4 regions of the Paenibacillus sp. 01T422 genome follow, and region 2 is predicted to be linked to each of the others. Evidence: riboswitches for the same ligand, from Rfam matches in the RefSeq annotation. Region 2 holds a riboswitch; each other region holds the start of a gene.
What was found. Region 2 has a riboswitch for cyclic di-AMP ahead of AC1DUA_RS03445 (C40 family peptidase). Riboswitches for the same ligand answer to the same signal wherever they lie in the genome.

Region 1: linked by a shared signal. The riboswitch ahead of AC1DUA_RS30460 (hypothetical protein) and the one ahead of AC1DUA_RS03445 (C40 family peptidase) in region 2 are both predicted to bind cyclic di-AMP.
Region 3: linked by a shared signal. The riboswitch ahead of AC1DUA_RS09705 (ubiquitin-like domain-containing protein) and the one ahead of AC1DUA_RS03445 (C40 family peptidase) in region 2 are both predicted to bind cyclic di-AMP.
Region 4: linked by a shared signal. The riboswitch ahead of AC1DUA_RS04230 (stalk domain-containing protein) and the one ahead of AC1DUA_RS03445 (C40 family peptidase) in region 2 are both predicted to bind cyclic di-AMP.

The regions. Positions count from the first base shown of each region.
Region 1 is NZ_JBFTQB010000749.1:178-4,991, forward strand. Features, by position in the region: partial or broken gene gudD (glucarate dehydratase) at 1-12, opposite strand, end outside; gene AC1DUA_RS30455 (alpha/beta fold hydrolase) at 185-1,057, shown strand; gene AC1DUA_RS30460 (hypothetical protein) at 1,113-1,499, opposite strand; cyclic di-AMP (ydaO/yuaA leader) riboswitch at 1,586-1,722, opposite strand; gene AC1DUA_RS30465 (oligogalacturonate lyase family protein) at 1,785-2,912, opposite strand; gene AC1DUA_RS30470 (hypothetical protein) at 2,946-4,292, opposite strand; partial or broken gene AC1DUA_RS30475 (type 2 periplasmic-binding domain-containing protein) at 4,376-4,814, opposite strand, start outside.
Region 2 is NZ_JBFTQB010000034.1:7,587-10,772, reverse strand. Features, by position in the region: gene AC1DUA_RS03455 (hypothetical protein) at 25-258, shown strand; gene AC1DUA_RS03450 (aldo/keto reductase) at 512-1,441, shown strand; cyclic di-AMP (ydaO/yuaA leader) riboswitch at 1,664-1,813, shown strand; gene AC1DUA_RS03445 (C40 family peptidase) at 1,815-2,714, shown strand; gene AC1DUA_RS03440 (hypothetical protein) at 2,883-3,186, shown strand, end outside.
Region 3 is NZ_JBFTQB010000125.1:2,841-9,754, forward strand. Features, by position in the region: gene rnmV (ribonuclease M5) at 1-204, opposite strand, end outside; gene AC1DUA_RS09705 (ubiquitin-like domain-containing protein) at 321-1,460, opposite strand; cyclic di-AMP (ydaO/yuaA leader) riboswitch at 1,751-1,945, opposite strand; gene AC1DUA_RS09710 (ABC transporter ATP-binding protein) at 2,228-2,971, shown strand; gene AC1DUA_RS09715 (ABC transporter permease) at 2,968-4,200, shown strand; gene AC1DUA_RS09720 (TatD family hydrolase) at 4,186-4,953, opposite strand; gene AC1DUA_RS09725 (HD domain-containing protein) at 4,981-6,258, opposite strand; gene AC1DUA_RS09730 (AbrB/MazE/SpoVT family DNA-binding domain-containing protein) at 6,630-6,884, shown strand.
Region 4 is NZ_JBFTQB010000043.1:211-4,182, reverse strand. Features, by position in the region: gene AC1DUA_RS04230 (stalk domain-containing protein) at 132-932, opposite strand; cyclic di-AMP (ydaO/yuaA leader) riboswitch at 939-1,091, opposite strand; gene AC1DUA_RS04225 (LiaF transmembrane domain-containing protein) at 1,254-1,556, shown strand; gene AC1DUA_RS04220 (PspA/IM30 family protein) at 1,584-2,198, shown strand; gene liaF (cell wall-active antibiotics response protein LiaF) at 2,374-3,036, shown strand; gene AC1DUA_RS04210 (sensor histidine kinase) at 3,062-3,972, shown strand, end outside.

The DNA of each region.
Region 1 (4,814 bases), on a different contig from region 2:
TTCTTGTTTCATGTCTGGTCTCTCCCTTTCAATTGGATGAATACCGGTTAAATGATGGTGAAAAAGAATTAGCTACCTAGGCTAAATTGTACCACGTCCTCTAGCTCCTAAGTACTTAAATACGTCATATTCACATATTTTTGTTAGGGATTAGTATGAACTCGCTGGAGAGGAAGTTGAAATCATGGTTTATTATAAAAAAATGAAGATCGATGGTTGGGAGCTATTTTTCCGCGAAGCCGGAAGTCCGGATCATCCAACCATCATCCTTCTTCATGGTTTTCCAAGCTCATCCCATATGTTCAGGGATTTGATTCCTCATCTGGCAGACCGATTTCATATCATTGCGCCTGATTATCTAGGATTTGGAAATAGCAGTATGCCTTCCATAGAAGACTATTCATACACCTTTGAGAATCTATCGATTATGATTGAAAAGCTTATTGATTCTCTCTGTATTTCTCAATATATTTTGTACACCCATGATTATGGGGGACCAATCGGCTTCAGACTGGCTGTTCGCAATCCGCATCGCATTCTCGGGTTCGTTATTCAGAATGCCGTAGTTAGTGCCAACGGATTAGGGAAACCGTTCGATCTTTTCAAAGCACTTTGGGTGGATCGAAATCCTGCAACCGAAGCAGCTTTTGCCAAGCTAGTAACCTTTGAATTTACGCAAATGCAATATGTAACTGGCGTGTGCCAGCCTTATCTGATTAGCCCCGATGGTTATTTAATGGACCAATTATTTTTGGATCGACCGGGTAATAGCCAAATTCAATTGGAATTAGGCTACGATTATCGGACCAATGTGGCACAATACCCTGTTTGGCAGCAATACTTACGAACTTATCAACCTCCTATCCTGATAACCTGGGGCAAAAATGATTTTATCTTTACGTTGGAAGGAGCTCTTGCCTTCGGAGAACTATCAAATTGTGTGGAAACTCATTTTTTGTGCGGAGGGCATTTTGTTCTGGAGGAACAAAGCCAGCAAGTTGCTGAACTTATCAAACGCTTCTTTGGTCGTGTATATGCTTGGGGTTCTACTACTTAAAAATACGAAAAAGGAGCTGCCGCAAGGCAAGCTCCTTCACTATTATTGGAGATAGTTAAATCGTATTGCTGTTAATGTACTCTCTAAGGCAAGGATACGGACCACTAAGGATATGTGCCATGGTGACGATAAAGTTGTGATGATCCTCCAAAATTTGGGGAGAGGTTCCGACGCGATTGGCTAGCGATTGTTCAACCGCTAATTCCTTTTCTGAGCTTAGTTGATCGAGCAGCTCATTGCTCTGAGCGACCGTTTTGCTTATTTCCATTAAAGTCTGTGTTTCTACGTCTGATGGTCGGTAAGCCAAGTTCGGAAATTGAATGTCGAATTTTTCCAAACGCTGTTTTAAGTGAAGAATCTCATGATGACGTTGTGCAGAATTGTTAGATCTCTTCCATGGAAAAAGATTCTTCAGCTCATTGGTTACTTTCCTTAGCAGCATGTCTAGTTCCTCCTATTTTCTCTAGAAGAGAAAAAGGAAGCGAGGGAATAGAACCTCAAGTAGCATGGTTCCAATTAATATTTCTATCCTTCTCTTTCTACGCTGACGAAGTTAGCTGACGGATTCGGGTTGAAAGTTAACCCTAACACGATAGATGTGTACTCACCCCAGGAAACTTGGTTCCCCCGCTTCTTTAATCTAAAGAATTAAGCGTATTTTATCAATTTACTCCAATGCTTAAGGAGAAGCAATAGTAATATTTTCTTATATATGCTATGTCATTAGTCATGCATTCCTTGTAACCAAATCCACTTTATAAATACTGGGAACTCCCTCCATATCCGAGGTAAAGATAACAAACGAGCCATCAGGCGAGAAAGTCGGATGCGYGTGGGCGTCCTGTGTGTTGCCGTATGACTTCCAGCTAGTACCATGGGAGCACAGCCGCTCTTCTTGCCTCAATGCTACATCCACTAAATAAATGAAATGCTGCTCGGGCAATTGTCCGTCCCCTACGATCTGCGTATGGTTGGCATTGGAAATAAAATGGCAATACTTGGAGCTGTTCATCCAGATCTCTTCTTCCAGCGTCTCCGAGTCCATGAACCGGATACTTTCGTGATAGAGATCATCCTTATGCCGGTACACATAGGCAAATCTAGAGCCGTCGGCAAGCCAATATTCATGCGTGATGAGTTCATCATGCGTTTGTTCCTTGGCGCAGCGCAGCCGCGTCCCGTCCTTTTGGACGAGCCAGAGTCTGGCATCGATCAGATGCCCAGGACCTTCATGACAAAATAAAATGGTCGATGGATCATGCGGACGAATTTGCGGATGCCCAAGCCAGCAGTTTAGCTCCTCGTGCGCGATGTGACTTGTCCGCTGCTCAATATCGAGGTAGACGATTCGGCAGTGCGGTTGCGCTGCCCATTGAGGCTCGAAGTTGGACCAGTCCCCTTTACTTGGTACGACATCCTTTTCATTTATTTCGACCAAGGCGAGATACTTGTCGTCTGAGCTAAGACCAGGATTCGCATTCGATTTCCATCCTGCAGGTGACGTGTATAGGACCTCTTCCTCAAGCGTGGCCATATCCAATCGCATGATCCGTTGATCCCTGCAATAGATCAAATAGTTATCATCACTCGTCAGACTGCAACTGAAATCGTGGATATCCGGTCCTTCCGTTAATTGCACCGCAGATCCATCAGTTAGATCCATGCGATAAAGCTGACGAGTTCCCTCACGTTCACTAGCGTAAATGAGAGAGCAGTTGTCGTTCGTGATCATTTTATAATAAAAATAAGGATGATGATTCACCTGCTCTGGCGCGGTCAATCGGGTTATAGCACGACCTGTATAAGTATCGTTGAAGGGATGGAACTCATTACGAATCGTAGATCCTTTAGCCATCTATGATCACTCCATTCTTATTAGTCAGCATTGTTAGAGCCGAGGTCTCAGCATCTTCATCTTCTCATCAGGCTTGAACGGTAACGTCAACTGAAGCGCCGAGCGATCAGGAGCACGGAATTCCGCATGAACCTCTGCACTCGCTCCCACTTGTAAGACTGAAGCCGCAGCATCGAGCTCATCTTCCTGTACGCCCAAGCGCCATGCAAACACAGAAGAATAGTCGTACCCTTCGTTCAGCAGGCGCAAATGAATATAGGTCGAATGGTTGCCATTGCGCACATAAGCTAGCAAATTGCGACGCTGATTCCACATCACATCCTTGCTGAAAGTTCCTACACTAACGGGCCCTTCCATATACGTAGTTGCTTGGTTAACGATAACGCCAACCTCGTCTTTGCTAATCGTCTGTACAAGTTCCGCTGTCTCTGTTCGCTTGAACGCCGGTATGTACTTCGCAGGACACCTTATGTCGTTGCCGTACCAGTCCAGATTGTACTTCAGCTGATCATCTGGCATGAATTTCAACTCACCGTGACTGGCGATCTGCACGAAAGATAAAATGTCTGGCGTCATCATCGTATGATAAGCACGGCTGTGTGGGCCAGACCACTGTTTGCTGGGGGCATGGTAATGGTCAGCAACCAGCCCCCATGCGACATCCAGCATCTCCGTGCTAAGCTTTTTCGCTTCCGCAACTTGGGTCGCCGTATAAATGCTGGACAATTCCTGTATCGCAACAATCGTATACGTCGGGCTGTTATACTCTTGGAAAGTTCCCAACTGTTTCGTGTACTCACGAAAGAGTCGTAACCTCTCCAGCCCGTAATTCAAATATTTTGCTTCGCCATAGACCTCACCTGTGAGCAAAGTAACGAAGGCGCCCATGATGGCAATGTTCGTATAGCTCGGACCTACATTACGCTTGATAATGGCGTCGCACGCGCAATAAAGCGAATGCCGAATCTGCTCGCGCAGACCCGGGCTCAGCATATCGGAATGCCTCTGCTCGGCCAGAACCAGCCGCTTCCCACAGAAATCCGCCCAGTTCCAGTCTGGCGGTGCCATCCTTTCGAGCGGCTCCTCGTAGAACCACGACCAGATGCCGAAAGTAGCATTGTCGGGATTCTGATCCTGCAGGCTGATCACTTGCTCAAGTATTCCTTGCGCTTTTTCTACATGAAGAGGCTGGCGACTGTCCAGCAATCCCAGCGCATAGACACAAGCTGCCAAGGTGGGATGAGTAAACGCTACATTTTTCAGCGTGCTATGATATCCCGGCGTATGAAAAGGCTTGCGAACCATCCGCAGCTCAGGCGTGTATTCCTCATGCCATTTCGCAAGCTGTTCAAGCAGCATCTTGTTCGGATCAATTGTCATAGTGAATTACACTCCCTTATCCGTATGAAATAGCCTCCCAACTCCTGTTCGAATCGGGAGGCTGCTTAGCCGTCTATGAAATTTTACTTCCCTTTCACATTGTTCTGATACCAATCCTGCGCTAACTTGTCAACGTTATCGCCGCCAAGACGTTTCCATTCCTTGCGAAGCTGCTCTATCCCCCATTGCGGTGAATATTGGGCACCGCCTGTAATGACTTTCGTTTCAATATCCTCCGACAATGGGCCGAATGAAGTAGACGTCTCGCTCAGCTCAGGGAACGTCGGATTAAACGGAATATCACGTCTATATTTGTTTTTCATAGCCACCTTAAGCGATTCTCCCTGCACCTTGGCATATTCCTGAGAAATCGCGTCCGTCGCTGCCATTACTGTGAAATCCTCTGGTTTGGGACTCCATTGATCTAGTACGGCATACTCTGGCGCATAGATTGTTTCCTTCTTATTTTTCTCGGCATCAATCGTTTGAGGAACACCATTCACCAGCTTGTAATGAACACCT
Region 2 (3,186 bases):
ACAGAAAGAAAGAGCCACCTTCGGGTGGCTTTTTCTTTTGCGCGGGAAGGGGAGAGAAGCCAGAAGGGTTCGACCGTCCGTGAAGGCGGCATGAGTAATCCCGAGTTGGACGCGCGTCCAAATCTACCGATACTTGCTTCCGAAGGGAGCATGTTCAATGAGATGGAGCAGGGGAGAGGGAACTGGAGTCCGCTATTTCGGACAAAACGGCCTGTTGCCCCGGAGAGGGGGAACTACAAGGCCTTATTTGTTCATTAGGCGAGTTTACAAGCCGATAACGGCATAATAAAGGCCTGTAGTTCCCATGAACCGGCGAATATGCCGTTTTCCATATAAATAGAGGCCTGTAGTTCCGTTTCCACACAGAGGCACACGGTGCAGCAGGGAAAATCGTCCTCGCCTGATGCCCGAACCCGCTCATTTCTTGGCAAAAGAAGATGAAAGCGTTATACTTAATTTGTTAACGTGTGCATTATCGTAAGACGATATCAATGAAATGAGGTCGGCGACTATGAAGGCGAAAAAGCTTGGAAATGCAGGTTTTGATATCTCAAACATAACCTTTGGCTGTTGGGAGCTCGGAGGAGGTCCCTGGGAGTTCACGAACGATCAAAATAATATCGAGCTCGTCCGTAAAGCGTTCGAGCTAGGCATCACAACGTTCGATACGGCTGAAGGCTACGGCAATGGACACTCGGAAGAAATCGTCGGAGCTGCTTTGGCAGAGATACGCAAGCAATGCATCATTACGACTAAGGTGAGCCGCAGCAATCTTGCTCCTCAAGATGTACGGAAGTCAGCAGAAAACAGTTYGAAACGTTTGAAGACAGATTACATAGATGTTTATTACATTCACTGGCCAAGTTATGAGATCCCGGTAAAGGATACACTTGCTGAATTTGTGAAGTTGAAGGAAGAAGGCTTGATTCGAGCCATCGGTGTCTCGAATTTCTCTTTGGAGCAGCTGAAAGAAGCGGTGAATTACGCACAGATCGATGTGATTCAGCCGGAATACAGCCTGCTCCACAGAGCTATCGAGCAAGAAGTTTTACCATTTTGCCAGGAACATAACGTTGGTGTGATGAGCTACAGTTCGATCGCGAAGGGAATCCTGACGGGTGCTTTCCATCTTCATGGCAAGATGTTGAAAGAGGGAGACTTCCGTAAGGAGAGAAGGCTGTTCCTACCGGAGCATCTGGAGGCGGAGAAGGAGCTTCTGGCTGTCATGAAAGAAATGGCTGATTCCAAGGACGCTAGCGTAACACAGATTGCAATTGCTTGGTTGCTGCACCAGGAAGCACTTACTTCGGCTATTATAGGCACGCAGGACGAGCATCATCTTGAAGATAATATAAAAGCGGCCTCATTGTCATTATCCGCCTCAGAACTAGAAGCATTAAACACAGTCAGCGAGCGAGCGCTGTCAGTAATTGGCTACTAGGCTACTCCTAGTAGCAAACCACCCGACGGGGTGGTTTTTTGTTGTGTCTGACGCTGTGTGCTTTGCTGTGCCCTACGCTGTGTGCTTTGCTGTGCTTTGCGTTGCATGTTCATTTGCGCATTATGTTGTGCAATATGTATGTATTATGCGACAAAATTCGTTGGTAAAACTTACCGTTTCGCAAAAGTTGTATCTACTAAATAAACTATGCTAGTCTAACATAGACAAAAAATGCCGAATCTCGGAGCATCAAAAGCTCCGGTACGGGGGACTTCTTTATTTGGGGTGAATGAGCGCTGCTAGCTAAGCGTACTAGGGAAAACCTCTTCCCGAACCCGTCAACTAACCTCGGAGGCGTCAAGGAGGCAAGGTTTTGAAATCTTTTTCTTTACGTCTTATTTGTTCATGCGCAATTTTATGTGCCGCAGTACCGATGTTTACTGCACATTCCGCTCAGGCCGCTTCTGCGCCTACGGACCGTCCTGTCAAGGTTCAAGTCAATGAGGAGCTGCTGAAGTTTCCAGAAGTTCAGCCTTACATTGATGACAAAGGCATCATGCAAGTTCCACTCCGAGTGTTATCTGAGAAGCTGGGCTATCAGGTGAGCTGGGAGAAGCAAGAGGATCAAATCGAGGTCACGCTGGTTAACAAGCAGCAGTCAATCCTACTAGTTACAGAGCAACAACAAGCGCTTGTGAACAGTAAGAAGATCAGTTTGGAAAGCAGTCCAACCGTGTATCAAGGGAACACTTATGTTCCACTGCGTTTCATCACGGAAACCTTCGGTTCACCAATTGAATGGAATGAAGCCAACCAGATCGCGATTGTGGATGTGGACGGAAAGTCGCACAAACCAGCCTGGATAGCACCACCTCCAGCTCCTAAGGTCGTTGCCGCCGCTGCTCCTGTTGTTCCGTCTGTGAGTGAGCAAATTGCTCAGGCGGCAAATGCTTATATGGGCGTGCGTTATGTATGGGGTGGTACGACACCGAATGGATTTGATTGCTCCGGTTTTGTGCGGTTTTTGTATCAAGCGAAAGGGATCGATTTGCCTCGTACGTCAGCGGAGATGCACAGCGAAGCAGGTACGATAGTCACGGATTTGAAAGCCGGAGACTTGGTGTTTTTTGCTTCAAAAACTGTGAATCACGTGGGCATTTATCTCGGCAATGATCGATTCATTTCAGCGACTACATCCAGAGGCGTGGCTGTAGATAGCCTTTCGAGCGCGTATTGGAGTGCAAGGTATGTCGGAGCGAGAAGAGTTATGTAAGGATAGGACTATCGAACACTTGTTTCTATGTTCTTTCAAAGGAAAGGCATAGAAGGCAGGTGTTTTTTTTCGTCCGCGGAATAATGCGATTTTTATCGAAATTTTATGGTTTTTAGCCTATAATGAAGAAATGTTTGGAAGAAAGAAAGAGCAGGTGAACACGAGCGCATGCAATTAAGTGTCTGGAAGAGTTGGTTTCATAAAAAGAGACATTCGAGTATAGCAGATAGCATGTATACCGTGGATAAGGGTCCTGCAATGCCAGATGAGATCCGGGAAGTTATTCAGCAGTTTTTCCGTACATACAATCATTTCAAAGGGGCTAGAAGCCTGCAAACGGATACTTTTATAAAAGAGGTATTTTACGCAACGAAGCAAGATCCTAAAGACCAGAGAACAATTGAAGAAATGGAAGCCTATATCCAACACAAAAATGTGCTGCGATTGCGGTTGAAATCCTACGTGATCGATG
Region 3 (6,914 bases), on a different contig from region 2:
TGCCACAATCTTCCGTATCCGCTCACCTGCGTGATCCGGATCCGTGAATATAATGACGCCCCTGCGCTGTTGCGCGAGGGCTATGCGCTTCAATACGGCTTGCCCGATGGCAGAGCCGCCTGTCTCTATCGTATCCGCCTCGACGGCTCGGCGAATAGCTGCCGTATCGTCCTTGCCTTCAACGACAATGACTTCTTTAATCATAATCGGTTCCCTTCCCAGTACGCAGAAAAAGAAGAGGGGTTCCCTCTTCTTTCGCCCAGGCTGCTTGCCTGGCAACGTATATTGACATTGTTCCCGCTGAAACAGACGTTTACACGTTAATTTTCAGACGGCTTTTTCGGTCCTACGACATAGACCGTGTACCCTTGTTTCGTTCCGAATTTATTGGCGTAGCCATGATCTTCGAAATAGACGTCGATCATTTGACCTTTCACACCACTACCGATATCTTCAGCACGACGGAAGCCGACGCCCTCAATGTAAACCCACCATCCTAGTGGGATAACTTTCGGATCAACCGCAATCGTTCTGCCCTCAGTAACCGTAGTTCCTGTATACGTCTTACCATACCCAGGAGTACCTTCGGATTTGCCTGTTGAATCGGCTCCCGCTGAGTAAGCCGTGAGCTTCACATTCTTCAGAATTTGTTTATACCCGAATGTTACACCATTCTTAGAAACCTCATCCACGCTAGGGGATGATGCCGAAAGAACAACAACGGGATTCTTCGTGCCAATTGACACTACTTTTTTAACACTTTGTTCCTGTACTTCTTGACCTACAACAGCTTCTGCGACTAACACGCCATCTTCGTAAGTCTTTTCTTTCTTTTTCAGAAGTACGCCCTCTTTACCTTCTTGAACGACCTGCTCTTTACCCTTAAGCAGCGATGCATCACTTTTCTTCTCCGTGTCGAATGCGATCGGCTCTGTTACTTCTTCCGTCTCTTTTTTTACACGGACGATTTTGATTTCATCGCCTGTGCCTAAAGAGGATGTCGGTTCGGGAGTCAGCTTATCGTGCTCCCCAAGTGCAATATGTAAACGTTGCAATGCACTTTCAACCGTTCTTGCAGTTGTGTAAACAGTGGTGGTCTTTCCATCAGCAGTCAATTGAATTGGAGAAGCGTGTTCGATGACGAATTTGTCCCCGCCCTTGATAGTAGCTGTAGGGTCTGCAGATATTTCATCGTGTTCACCAATCGTTATGGCTTGTTCATCCAGTAGGCGTTGCAGGACCCATTGCTTCGTATGCACAACGGTTTCTTGTCCATTCACAACCACGGATACGCTCTTGGTAGCCGTACCGTACAACAACACCAAAAACATGAAAGTCATTGCGATTGAGATTATAGCCAGGCTTAAAATCAAACGCAAGTTTTCATGCTTCCATCGCAATGCGAAGGACATGCTGGATGATCGTTTTACATGGGTCTCGCTAAAAGAGATACTGCCCACTTCTTCGGTCCTCCTTCAAAGCCTCGCCGCCAGGTTACAGCATGATTAAATTTGACGCGACTAAGGTTTTTAATTTAACTTAACGTGTCGTCCATCAGCAGCTGCTTAGAAACGGCTGCATTCTGGTCGTCCCACCCCGCTTTGCTATTCATCATCCTATGAATTCCGGGCTATGATTAATCGTCCGAAACAGTTAAAAGTCCTTATGGGGACAAAAAGCCAGCAAGAAGAGGACTCTTCTCGCTGGCTTAGTTTGCATAGTAAAAATACACAAATAGCACGAACGACAATCGTTACCTCTCTTACGCTTACGAGGTTAGCTGACGGATTCGGACGTGAGAGTCGCCCTACTCAGACGTAAACTTCCGTTAAACGTCCAAGATTCACCCCTGTTACTCACTCTGTTTACTTCCTCAGCGATGCCGCTTTATAAAGTTAACAGTGGTTCCCCCGTTCCCATAATTGGAACTCAGCGAATGGAAAAATGGCAAATTGGTTATTAAGTTATTATGAAAAGTATATTACGCTGTTAATCTCTGCCTGTAAAGGGATTGACACCTACTAAAAAGGGCTAAATCAATTAAAAATAGCTTATTTTCGAAATAAAACCACTTTTTATCTACATTTATCTCACTATAACGTACGTATACTAAGTTTCTTCGTGTTTTCGCTCTTAAACTAGGCTTCTAAACTAAATTTGTTTATAATTATCAGGTATGAAACCGATGTATAAATTCCAATAAATAGATATTTAGGGAGGCACTGAGATGGGGCTCATATTACAAGTCGACTCTTTATTCGGGGGATATTTACCAAATAAACCCGTTCTTCACGACCTCACATTTTCAATCCGTCAGGGTGAAATGATGGGATTGATCGGACTGAATGGCGCAGGAAAAAGTACGACCATCAAGAACATCCTTGGACTGCTTCAACCACAAAGGGGTTCAGTCAAAATTAACGGTTTGACACTAGCCGAAGATCCGCTGCCTTACCGTGCCACTTATGCTTATGTACCCGAAAGTCCAGAGCTATATGAAGAGCTTACCATTCGCGAACATCTGGAATTAACCGCCATGGCCTACGGCTTAACGAAAGATGACTATCTTGCACGTTCACAAGCGCTTCTCGAGCAGTTCCACATGCAGGACAAGCTCAATTCCTTCGCAAGCCATCTATCCAAAGGGATGAAGCAAAAGGTCATGATTATGAACGCGTTCTTAATCGAACCTTCCCTCTATATCATTGATGAGCCTTTTCTCGGACTCGATCCGTTAGCCATCCGCTCATTGCTCGAATTAATGGTCAAAATGAAACGGCGTGGCGCGTCATTCCTCATATCCTCGCATATTTTGTCTACCATTGAAAAATATTGCGATAACTATGTCGTTCTGCACAAAGGACATATGGTTGCCCAAGGCGATTTAGTCGAATTACGTCACCAAACGGGGCTCCAGCAAGCGTCATTGGACGACATCTTTTATAAGCTTGTAAAAGGAGAACTGGTATGAAAGCAATGGACATGGATACCCGTGCCCTATGGCAGAAGAGATTTGAACATTATATGAAGGAATCCATGGGCTACTTGCAGTATGCAGCGCGCAGTAATTTTTTTGGCTTCCTGTTATTTCTTGTCATCCTTTCTTCCTATTATTATGCAAAAATACTACAGCGCCTTCCGACAGATTATCCTTATCTGTGGATCGTCCTTTTGCTGCTCGTTCCTTTGTTATCCTCAAGCCCGATTCGTACATTAGCGAGAAGCGCGGACCGTATGTTTTTACTGCGCATTGAACATCAGATGGGTCCTTACTTCCGTGGCGGATTCAAGTACAGCTTGGTGCTGCAAGCATTTTGGACATTTCTGGCATGGGTTGTATTATGGCCCTTGTATCATCATTGCCTCGGTCATGACGAACAGCATTTCTTATGGATGCTCGCCTTGCTTCTATTAATGAAGGTAGGCCATTTATTGGCTAGCTGGCAAGAGAGCCGATTCACACATGAACGTGCGAGAAGGGTTTCCGTTAGCTTCCGCTGGATAGCAACAGCCGTGCTGATTTCTCTGCAATTTCTGACCAGCGTTCTCTGGGCAAGCGGGGCTGCTCTTGTACTTACATTGGCTTGGTTAACAGCCACGCATTACGTATCCAAGTACTACATCGGTTGGGACTATCTCATTGCGAAGGAAAGGCAGCAGCAGGCACGGCTCTATTCCTTTTTCAACTGGTTCGTGGATGTTCCACAATTGGGAACGCGAATAACCCGCCGAAGCTGGATCAGCGGGGTCACAAGATTTATTCCTTTTAAACAAGATGCCACCTATCTGTACATATATATGAAAACATTTCTACGTACGGAGTTATTCGCGATTGTCATGCGTATATCTTTGCTGGGCACATTAGCCATCGCAGTTTCAAGCAGCAGCACAGCGCGACTTCTCATCTTCTTTATCGCTATAGTTATTTCCATGGTTCAACTCACGCCACTTGAGCGTTCACACCGCTATACCTTCTGGCTTGAAATGTACCCACTTAACCGTCAGTTGAAAGCCGGCTCCTTAGCCTTCATCATTTGGTCAGCCTTGCTGCTAGAATTATGTATGCTTTCGATTCCGTTATTGATTCGCTCTTCACCTATCTACCTTGTTGTGCCGCTCATCGGTTTCCTCTTTATCTCGCTCACTTGTGGCGTCTTGCTTCGTCGAAAATTTGCAAAGAACGCTTTACTTGAGACCTAACAAGGCGATGGCGTTGTTTGTCGTTATTTCTGCAAGCTCTTCTAGACTCAAGCCCTTAATTTCCGCGGCCGTTTCGGCTACCAACCGAACATAAGCCGATTCGTTGCGCTTGCCGCGGTAAGGGTGTGGGGTCAGGTATGGAGCATCCGTCTCAATTAACAAACGGTCCAAAGGAACTTGCGCCAGCACTTCCTTGGGCTGCCTTGCATTTTTGAAAGTCACAGGCCCCCCGAAGGAAATATGGAAATTCATATCCAGACACTGCTTTGCCGTCTCCCAGCTCCCCGAGAAACAATGCATAATTCCCCCGACTTCAGCAGCTTTCTCTTCTTTTAAAATGGTCAAAATATCCTGATGCGCGTCTCGATTATGAATCACAATCGGCATTTGAAGCTTTCGCGCCAACCTGATTTGCTCGCGAAAGACCCGCTGCTGTACATCCTTAGGCGACTTATCCCAATAATAGTCCAGTCCGATCTCCCCGATAGCCACCACTTTGTCATGTTGACACAACGATTCGATCCATTCCAAATCCCCTGGTTTCATATCAATCGCATCCACGGGGTGCCAGCCTACCGTTGAATAGATGAAATCGTATTTTTCGGCAAGTGCTATTGAACTAGGAATCGTCTCCCGATTAAAACCAACATTCACCATTCTTGTAACACCTGCATCACGTGCGCGTTGTATGACCTCGTCTTGATCTTCCTGAAATTGTTCCGCATTTAAATGTGTATGTGAGTCTGTTAACATGTTCTTCTCCTTACTTCCTCTTATGTATTATTCCTGCTCGCCGAGCATCTCCCATAATTCCGGATACGCAGAAGCATTCAGACGCTCCAGCAGCTCCTCCGGGTAATAGACATGATGCTTGCCCATTTGAAAACCGCTAATAGATTGAACAATCTCTGATCGATGGGTAATTTCGGTTAACGTTTCCTTATGATCCAAAAGCAGAATCGGCAAATTATCCTCCGTCTCACCTGGTCTGTACACATCATAGGATTGATTTGACGGGAAATCAATTTCCATGTAGTAGATCGGATCAAGACCGACTTCAGCCATTACTTTCTCCATTAGCTGAATCATGCGCTGATTTGACTCATCAAAGGTACTATATTTATACAGTTTACGGTCCAAAAATCGTTTGCACATATCAGCAAGGATAGGATCCTTCTCGCTCATCCAAAACGTCAACATCGCCTGCATCACAGACTCGTCCAGAAGCAAATAATCTTCAAGCGAAATCTTATTCTGAATCAGGTGCAGGATTGGATCCGTCATGAAGCCAAATGTGTAGTTATCTTCATATAGATGTTTGGCGCGCGCAAAGATTTTGTGCAGCAGAATTTCCGCACTCCGTGTCACCGGATGGAAATAGACCTGCCAGTACATCTGATAACGTGACATTAGGTAATCTTCTACAGCATGCATACCGCTTTCTTTAACCACAATATGCCCACGATAGGGCCGAATAACACGAAGTATTCGTTCCAGATCGAACGTCCCATAATTAACTCCCGTGAAATACGCATCTCTCAAAAGGTAATCCATCCGATCGGCGTCTAATTGGGACGACACGAGGCTTACAACAATCTCCTCATTATAGGATTTGCAAATGACACCCGCCACTTTTTTGGGGAAATCAGGCGAGACCCGGCTCAATACTTGATTGACTTCCGTATCACCCAGCACGATTTTGCAAGACCAATCCTCATGGCGCGTTCCGAAAGCCTTCTCAATTGAATGAGAGAAAGGCCCATGCCCCAAATCGTGCAACAGCGCTGCACAAAGACAGATCAAACGCTCTTCCTTCGGCCAATCTTCATATTGATTGCGTTCGAACTGGGAAATGATTTTGCGCGTGATTTCGTACACACCAAGTGAATGGGAGAATCGGCTATGCTCGGCACCATGGAAAGTTAAATATGAGGTGCCTAATTGCCGGATGCGGCGCAGCCTCTGAAACTCTCGCGTATTAATCAAATCCCAGATCGTGTTATCCTGCACGTAAATATATTTATGAACGGGATCTTTAAAAACTTTCTCTTCCTTCATTCAATCACAACCTCTCTTTATTAAAATTCTACATCTTTTCGACATTTCACACCATCTTATCGACATTTATGTCGTATTTTGTCGAATTATCTAATACCATTTTTTCATTGTTTATGCCCTCTGAAATGAATTGGCTAATTCCACCTTTTCTCTCATCAAATAGTAATATATTATTTACAAATCCTTATGCCACTTGGTTTTCCCCTTCTTTTCAGCTGTAATAAGATTTCAAAAAATTATTGTCTTCCCGCCCAAACTAGCGAAAATATGGTTGACTATTTTGGGAATGGTTGGTATCATTAGTTTAAGAGATATGTCGAAACATGACGATATTGATAAAATTTTTATAAAATCGAAAGGGGTTTATATATATGATGAAATCTACGGGCATTGTAAGAAAAGTTGACGAATTGGGGCGTGTCGTGATTCCAATTGAACTTCGCCGTACACTAGGAATTGGCGAGAAAGACGCTCTGGAAATTTATGTAGATGGCGAGCGTATCATGCTTAAGAAATATGAGCCTGCTTGTATCTTCTGTGGCAACGCTGAAGGCGTCTCTTACTTTAAGGGAAAAATTGTTTGTCATATTTGTTTAGCAGAAATGCCAACACCTGTGACAAAATAAGAAAAATAGTATATAATAGAAGTAGCACTT
Region 4 (3,972 bases), on a different contig from region 2:
ACAGTTTGTTTTTCATTAAATAACGGACTACAGTTCCCATGATTAAAGTTTTAGCTTGATTCGCATACCAACTATCCAGGAGTTTAAAAGAGGAGCGCTGTTGGCACCAATAAATAAAAAACCCGTGAGCATCACGGGTTTAGTTTGTACACTTTAACAGTTTGTAAGCCAAATTTGCGTAAGGATTGTTGAGAGCCAGGAACAAAAATATCAACGCGATTGCCTTTGATGGAACTACCGGTATCCGTTGCATAAGCATACATGCCGCCTTTTGGCAGGCCATTGAAATCATAGCCTTCTATATAGAGCTTAGATCCAAGTGGAATAACAGATGGATCTACAGCGACCGTTCCGATTCCTAATGGATTCCCCATATAGTCGTAGGCGCCAAAACCACCATTTTCAGATGGATCTGCCGAGTAAGCTGTTGACTCAAATAGCTGATAATCAGGTGCATGATGATTGCCGTCTTTACTCAGAATCGCTAATTTGCTGCTTGCGTCCCATTGAACGGGGATGTCGGAAGCWTTGCTTAGAAAACGAAGTGGCACGTATACACGCCCGTTTTGGAACTCGGCATGTGTGTCCATCTCGACACGAGTGCTATCGATTTCGGCCTCTTTTTGACCTGACACCAAGGAAATTGAGTGCTTGTCGTTATTAAGTGTGACTTTGATTTCGTCGCCTTCCTTATGCCATTGTACATCATAACCCAGTTTCTCTGTTACAAAACGGATCGGTACTTGTGTAGCATGGTTGTCATCCAAATAAGGCTGTGCATCCGGAAATTGAACCAGGTCATCGTTGACTTGAACTTTCACGTCCATACTCGCGGCTGCGTAAGCATGTCCCGAAAATGGGGAAAGAAAGCCCCCTGCCAAAACTGTGACGGACACAGCAAGGCACGTTAACCCTTTTGTAATCAAATTCAATTGGTAATCCTCCTTCAAATGAGCCTCCGAGGTTAGTTGACGGGTTCGGGAAGAAGGTTCTCCCTAGTCTGCTCTGCGTACAGAGCAAATATTCACCCCATGTAAATCGTCCCCCGTACCGGCACTTTGTCTGTGCACCGGACTCGGCTTCAAATATTCTATCATTGATAGAATAAGAGAAACAACGCCCAAAATATGGGTAAGGGTCTTAGTGCGTACTGGACTTAGGTCTAGGTACAAAAACAGTCGGGAGTCCGTTTTGAGCTGAATCCATTTCGGCTACGATAGTAGCATGAAGATTACGCGAAGGGCGGTGCAATAATGAGCATGAATCGATCGAAAAGTTGGGCATTTATTCTAATAGCAGTAGGCTTCCTCATTTGTATGCATCAAGTAGGCATGCATTTTCATTTCATGGGACTTTTGGTTCCTGTGGCGATGGTGGGGCTTGGTTATGTGGGGATAAGTAATGGAAAGAAGATTGGATGGGTTATTTTTGGTATTGGCGCTTTGATTTTAATTACAAAACTATCTGGATTCCTCGCGATTGTGTTTGCTGTGTGGTTAATGTATTACGGCTATCGCATGCTGAAAAAACAAAACGATTCGGCAGAGTTCAATTAATCAATAGGAACCTAGGGGTGTGGGATAATGAGCGTATTTGATCGAATTGGCAAAATGGCGGATGTGGCCTGGCAGGAGGCAGCCAGCAAGCTGGACCTGCATGAACGGGGAGGTGGCCACTCCGGAGGCTCCGGACACTCTGGCGCATCGCGCGGCATTGCCGAGCTGGAAGAGCGCTACGAGGAGGCGCTGCAGCGAACGATTGAGCTGCGCAGCCAAAGCGTCGACGCGGAGGAGATGGCACAGCTGCGCGCTGAGCAGGCTGAGCTAGCCATGCGCGCTGGCGACGAAGAGCTGGCGCGTATAGCGCTGCAAGAGAAGCTGCGCTTGGAAGCAGCCTGCGCGCAGTACCGCGCGCAGTACGCAAGCAGCCAGGACGTCTGCCTGGCGCTCGCAGACGAGCTAGCTGCGCTGCGTGCAGGCAGCGCAGCAGGAGCCGGACAGCCGCGCAGCGGGCTGTCCAAGGAGGAGGCTCGCGAGGCACTCCGCGAGCTGGAAGCAACCGGCCGCGAGCTCGGCCGGGAAGCGATGCAGGGCCTGCGCGTGGCGGGGCGCGTGTCGCGAGAGACGCTGAAGGAGGCTGGCAGCAACCTCCAGCAGGAGCTGCGTAAGCTACAGCAGGATTGGCGCGACAAGAAATAAGCCACGCGTGATTGTACTGCGCCGCGCAATGCGTGCGGCGCAGCCGGGTGCTGGCCTCCATTCCTCAGGCTAGATCCTTGCTGGGCAAGGATTTGCATCTTGGAGGCTGTCCATTCTTATGGTATGCTAGGAATCTATATGAACGAATTAATCGGCAGCCAGAGGAGGTGCAGCGATGGGCGAAGAAACCAAAAACAACCGCAACCGGAATACGGCCTTAGTGCTGATTGGCGCCGGTCTTTTTTTGCTTCTGGATCATACGATAGGCTTTTTCCCCATTCTTGCGATTATCCTCGTCTTGCTGGGCATTCATCGGGTCCGTTCCCGCAAAGAGCGCAAAGGTTTTGTGCTCATCGGCGTGGGGGCTGTGATTCTGTTTGGTGATCATATTACGATTGTTTTCGCTATCGTTTTGATTTCATTAGGATTCTTTTTCATCCGTTCTAAACAAATGCACAAAGATGACACTTATATTCAAAAGCAGAAGTTGATGGATAGCGTCCGCTTGGGGCGTGAGCCTTGGATCATGCGCAATAGTTCAACATGGTACATTATTGGGGAGACTTATATTGATCTCTCGCTTGCCATTCTTGAGCAAAAGGAAACGACGCTTATCCTGCAAGGTGTGATAGGTGATGTTGATATCAAGGTTCCCGATGATATTGGCGTCTTCGTGGGGGCTTCCGTCACTTTTGGCCAAATTCAAGTGGCAAGTGAGCGCGAGTCGGGCGTAATGAACAAATTGCAGTGGCAGTCGTCCAATTATGAGAGCTGTGATCACCGAGTGAAACTTGTGCTTTCTTATATCGTAGGAGATATTAAAATTAAAGTGATGTAATTATCTAGAGGAGGTTCAGCGCATATTGGACGGCTATAAACGAAGATTAACGAATATGATATGGCGCAGTATGGCTGAATCGATTATTTTTAGTTTTTTTGTATTTGGCGCTATCATTTATTTTATGAACTCACGCAATTTAATCACGCCGTTCACAAGCTGGCAGGAAGGCGTGCAATTCGTATTCATGGCCATCGTTATTATTGGCGGCATTGGCGCTGGGTACGGTTATTGGAACAGTTCACGGATTACACGCCGGCTTGAGCCGCTTATGGAAACGATGATTTTGCTTGAAAAAGGGACCTTCGCTCGCGAGGGCTTCCAGAACGGCGAAGACGAGATTGGGCGTCTTGGCGAGCAGCTGGGCCGCATCATGAAGCGTTGGGAAGAGCAGGTTACATCCCTGCAGCGTTTATCTAACAATAATGCTGAACTTGCAGAGAAAGCGAAGTTGTCGGCTGTTATTGAAGAGCGGCAGCGGTTAGCGCGGGAGCTTCACGATGCGGTAAGCCAGCAATTGTTCGCGATTTCTATGACCGCAACAGCTGTTGGCCGGACATTGGACAAGGATTTCGAGAAAGCCAAACGACAGATTCATTTGATCGAGGAGATGGCTTCCGTCGCGCAATCGGAGATGAGGGCGCTGCTGCTTCACTTGAGGCCTATTCATTTGGAAGGAAAACGATTGTCCGAAGGGCTTGTTGAGCTTCTCAAAGAGCTGGCGGCCAAAGTGCCGATGGCAATTACGTGGGATATGGACGAAGAAATTCGTTTAAATAAAGGCATTGAGGATCATCTATTCCGTATTGTACAGGAAGCTCTCTCGAATGCACTACGCCATTCCAAAGCGAATAAGCTCGAGGTTAAGCTGCTGCACCGCACTGACGGTGTTCGACTGGCGATTCGGGATGACGGTGTCGGTTTTGAACTGGATGC